Regions from separate parts of the Mesorhizobium sp. B2-1-3 genome, predicted to be linked through region 2. Evidence: riboswitches for the same ligand, from Rfam matches in the RefSeq annotation. Region 2 holds a riboswitch; the other holds the start of a gene.
The links. A riboswitch is a leader RNA that binds a small molecule or an ion and turns the genes downstream of it on or off. The one in region 2 is predicted to bind thiamine pyrophosphate.
Positions count from the first base shown of each region.

Region 1: another riboswitch for thiamine pyrophosphate. It lies ahead of FJ973_RS23350 (YkoF family thiamine/hydroxymethylpyrimidine-binding protein); the one in region 2 lies ahead of thiB (thiamine ABC transporter substrate binding subunit).

Region 1 is NZ_VFWL01000016.1:81,196-83,578, reverse strand. It holds gene FJ973_RS23355 (ABC transporter permease) at 1-509, opposite strand, end outside; gene FJ973_RS23350 (YkoF family thiamine/hydroxymethylpyrimidine-binding protein) at 545-1,153, opposite strand; TPP riboswitch at 1,144-1,257, opposite strand; gene FJ973_RS23345 (hypothetical protein) at 1,475-1,795, shown strand; gene msrA (peptide-methionine (S)-S-oxide reductase MsrA) at 1,935-2,383, opposite strand, start outside.
Region 2 is NZ_VFWL01000001.1:831,388-833,770, reverse strand. It holds gene thiP (thiamine/thiamine pyrophosphate ABC transporter permease) at 1-71, opposite strand, end outside; gene thiB (thiamine ABC transporter substrate binding subunit) at 309-1,307, opposite strand; TPP riboswitch at 1,350-1,465, opposite strand; gene FJ973_RS04340 (thiamine diphosphokinase) at 1,554-2,198, shown strand; gene FJ973_RS04335 (ABC-F family ATP-binding cassette domain-containing protein) at 2,200-2,383, shown strand, end outside.

The DNA.
Region 1 (2,383 bases), on a different contig from region 2:
CGCCCTGCTCCCATGGCGCGCAGCATTTGGCCGATCTCAGCCTCCGTCGCCTCATAGCCTTCAGCCAAAGCCACCAACATCGGAAAGAAGGTGACCAGCGCCACCAGCATGATCTTGGGCATCAGCCCAAAGCCGAACCACAGCACCACCAGCGGTGCAATCGCCACCAGCGGCAAGGTCTGGCTGACCACGAAGACCGGAAAAAGGGCGCGCCGCAATGGCTGGAAGAAGTCGATCAACATCGACAGCGCAAAGGCACCGCCGAGCGAACAGGCAAAGCCTGCGAGCGTGGCACGGAGGGTTGGCACGGCGTTATCGGCCAGCGCGTGCCGGTTGAGCATTGCCTGAGCGAAGACGCGCGATGGCGCCGGGAGGATTGTCGGCTTGATGTCACCAAAGCGCGCATAGAGTTCCCACGCGGCTAGCAGCAGCCCCACCGAAAGCATCGCCGGAGCGGTTCTGGCGATGAGGTCCACGATCGGAGGCGAAGGGGCGGACGGGGAGGACACGCACGTACCCGGAGCGGATGGCGCGGGGCGCGCCGTCAGACGGCGGTGGGGCTGTTGGCCGAGACGGTGACGTCGAGCGTTACGTGACCGGCACCCGGCCCGAAGCGACAAAAGGCCTCGTTGAGTGCGGTAAAAATGGCGCCTGTGTCGCCGCGCAACGTTGTGCAGAAATGCTTGGAGCGCTCATATACGCCCGACTGCTTCAGGAAGTCGATGCAGCCATAGATCTCGTCCATGTGGTCGTCGGTGCCCATGACATAAAGCGAGAACTGCGCCGCCGCCGGCTGGCCGGTGGCGGCTACGCCGCGCACGGCGGCGATAGCGGCTTCCTTGCGCGGGCCGAGCGGCCCGGCAGGTCCGCCAAACGCGTCGGAGCGGCAGATCGGATCGTCCGGCTCGCCCGGGCAGCCGCGCGAGATGGCGGCCGAAAGCACGCAATGCTTGCCGCTGCGCGCTGCCGCCACGAACAGGTCGCGCATGGCAGGAAACAGCACCTCGGGCGGCCCGACCAGCAAGGTCGAGATATCGTCGGTCTCGATCCGCAGTCGATCACGATAGGGGTCCAGTGCCCCGAGCGCGCCAAGGATGACGCCGACAAAATCGCCGGACATCGGATATAGGGAAATCTGTGCGCCTGAAAACATCGCCCGCCTCGCTCCGCTGGTATTACCCAGATCAGCTTCTAGGGTCTGTGGGCTTGCCGCCCCCGTCTCAGCCCCGACCGTACGGAGCACCCCTGTGGATGGGCGCGTTAAAGCACCAATCGGGCGGCTATGAAAGCTGTTTTTTCAGGACCATCGCTAGAAATGCATTGCGGCAGGCCTGATTTATGGGCGGTTCCGTCGGGCCCGGTCTGAGGGAAATTTGTCCGGAACCTTAGCCACGACGAGTGGTTGTCCCTATAGTCGCAAACGCGACGAACTTCGTGGAAACGAGCGAAGACTTCACAGAAATGGAGACAAACCATGTTCATGAAAATCCTCGCAGCTTCGGCTCTTACAATTGGTCTCGCGACTTCGGCGATGGCGCAAAGTGCTGGCGGAAACGGCGCCAATAATAATGGGCCCGGCAGCGGCCAGTCGGTCACGGTCGACCCGAACACGCCGGCACCGCCGAACACGGTGGATCCTGGCACGACCGGCAGCACGACCGCCATGCCCGACGGCATGAATTCGAGCGCGGACCGGAACTGTCCGGCCAGCCCACAAGGTGCTCAGCCGGATGCCAGCCACACCGCTCCGGGCACGGCTTCGCCGACCGTCAATGACAAGCATTGCGGCAAGTAGCCATTCGCCGAAACTGCTGGAGAACGCCACGGGGCGCCTGTTCCGTGGCGTTTCCGTCTCTGGATGTTTCACCCTCGCCGAACAGGCAGGCGCCTGAGACGTAAACCGCCATCGGCCTTCGTCTCGGTTCGGGGGGCGTCTACGAAACAGCCTTTTCGCGAACCGGCAGCTTCCAGCCCGGCCTGACGAAATGACAGGTGTAGCCGTTCGGGTATTTCTCCAGATAGTCCTGATGCTCGGGTTCGGCTTCCCAGAACGCGCCGGCCGGAGCCACCTCGGTGACCACCTTGCCGGGCCACAGGCCCGAGGCGTCGACGTCGGCGATGGTGTCTTCGGCGACGCGCTTCTGCTCATCGCTGGTGTAGTAGATCGCCGAACGGTAGCTCATCCCCACATCGTTGCCCTGGCGGTTGCGTGTCGTCGGATCATGAATCTGGAAGAAGAACTCCAGCAGCGTACGGTAGCTCACCCTGGCGGGATCGAAATTGATCTCGATGGCTTCGGCATGGGTGCCGTGGTTTCGGTAGGTGGCATCAGGCACGTCGCCGCCGCTGTAGCCGACGCGCGTGGACAGGACGCCCGCGATGC
Region 2 (2,383 bases):
CCGATCAGCAGCGCGATCGCCGCAAGCGCGAGGATGCCGGCGGAGATGCGGGGGTCAGACGCGCGCTGCACGCTGGGCCGCCCAAAGGATCTTTAGCGAGCGTCGCGTTCCTTCGCGCCCCCCTCTGTCCTGCCGGACATCTCCCCCACGAGGGGGGAGATTGGCTGCTTCAGCGCTCCACCCTCTCCTGTGACGTCGCCAATTGGCGAAAGCCGTCGTGACGGCCAATCTCCCCCCTCGTGGGGGAGATGTCCGGCAGGACAGAGGAGGGCGCCGTAGAGCACTCATCATTCGATCATACGACCAAACTACTTGCTCATCACCGCCAGCCATTCATCCACCCATGCCTTGCGGTTGGCCGCGACCTCCTCGGGACTGAACAGCAAGGTTTTGGTCGGCTTGACCAGTCTGTCGAAGGCCGGATTGAGCGGCTTGTCGGTCTTGCCGGCCGGGAACATCCAGTTGGTCTCGGGGATGGCATCCTGGAATTTCGGCCCGGTCATGAAGGCGATGAACTTTTCCGCCAGCGGATTTTTGGCTCCCGTCGTGGTGATGCCGGCGACCTCGATCTGCAGATACTCGCCCTCCTCGAAGGAAGCGGCCTGGTAGCGCTCGGTGTTCTCGGCAACCATGTGGTAGGCGGGCGAGGTCGTGTAGGACAGCACCATCGGCGCCTCGCCCTTGGTGAACAGGCCGTAGGCCTCGCTCCAGCCCGGCGTCACGGTCAAGACCTTCGCCTTGAGCTTGGCCCAGGCCTCCGGCGCCTTGTCGCCATAGACCGACTTCACCCACAACAGCAGGCCGAGGCCCGGCGTCGAGGTGCGCGGATCCTGGATAACGATCTTGTCGTCGGCACTGCCCTCGACCAATTCCTTCAGGCTCTTGGGCGGCGTCTTCAGCTTCTGCGTGTCATAGACGACGGCGAAATAGCCATAGTCGTACGGGACAAAGATGTCGTCGTTCCAGCCGCCCGGCACATTGAGCCCGGTCACGGCGCCATGCGGCGCAAACAGGCCAGTGGCCTTGGCATCGGCGGTGAGATTGGTGTCGAGGCCAAGCACGATGTCGGCCTTGGTCGCGGCCCCTTCCAGCTTGACGCGGTTGAGCAGCGCGACGCCGTCGGCAACCGAGACGAAGTCGACATCGCAGCCGCATTCGGCCTCGAATTCCTTCTTCACCACCGGGCCGGGGCCCCAGTCGGCGGTAAAGCTCTCATAAGTGTAGACGGTGAGCTTGTCCTTGGCTAAGGCCGGCCCGGACAGAACCACGACCATTGCAGAGACAAGGGCGTATAAAAGCGTGCGCATCGGCGCCTCCTTCGTTCGGGTTAAAGGAATTGAGGCGTCGGACTGTCCGAAACGTCTAATCCCTCCGCCGGTACAAACCGGATCAGGTTCAGCGGGTTGGCGAGACTGCCTCTCAGCCGGTCCGCGAAATATCGCGTCCGGCACCCCGTTAGAGCGCCTCGACACATAGGCCCGGCCGGTGAACCGCGCAAGTGGCTGTTTGCCGGCCTTCCGTTTCCGCTGCCGGGCTGGTAAGGGCCACACGATATGAGCACATTCACCATCCTGCTTGGCGGCGATCTCATCCGCACGCCACGGCTCGACCGTCAGGTCGAGGGAACCCGCGTCGTCGCCGCCGATGCCGGCATCGGCCATGCAAGCACGCTCGACCTTGTGCCGGAACTGTGGGTCGGCGATTTCGATTCCGTGCCCGCCGGCCTGCCGGATGAGTTGGCCGCCGTGCCGCGCCGAACCTTCCCGGCAGAGAAGGACGCCACCGATGGCGAACTCGCGATATCGGCCGCCCTGGAGTGCGGCGCGACCAGCCTCGTGCTTGCCGGCGCCTTCGGCGGCAAGCGCGCCGACCATGCCTTCCTGCACATGGCGCTCGCCCTGCGGCTGGCCGGGGCCGGGACAAAGGTGCTGTTGACCAGCGGCGCGCAGGAAGCCGTGCCCCTGGCGCACGGCACGGCCCGCTTCGACTATGCCGACGGCACCCTGTTCTCGATCCTGGGTTTTTCCGAGCTTGCAGGGCTGACCGTCGCCGGTGCGAAATGGCCGCTTGACCGCGTCAAGGTCGCGTTCGGCTCGTCGCTGACCATCTCCAACGAGGTCAAGGGCAGGCTCGAGATCGCGCTGGGAGCGGGCCGCGCGCTGCTGCTCGCCCATCCCTATCCCTTGCCAGAAAGCTGACATGGCGCCGCCTCTTCTCAATCTCGACGGAATAAAACTGACCTTCGGCGGCACGCCCCTGCTCGACGGCGCCGACTTGGCTGCGTCGGCCGGCGACAAGATCGCGCTGGTCGGCCGCAACGGGTCCGGCAAGTCGACGCTGCTCAAGATCGCCGCCGGCCTGATCGAGCCGCAGGACGGCGAGG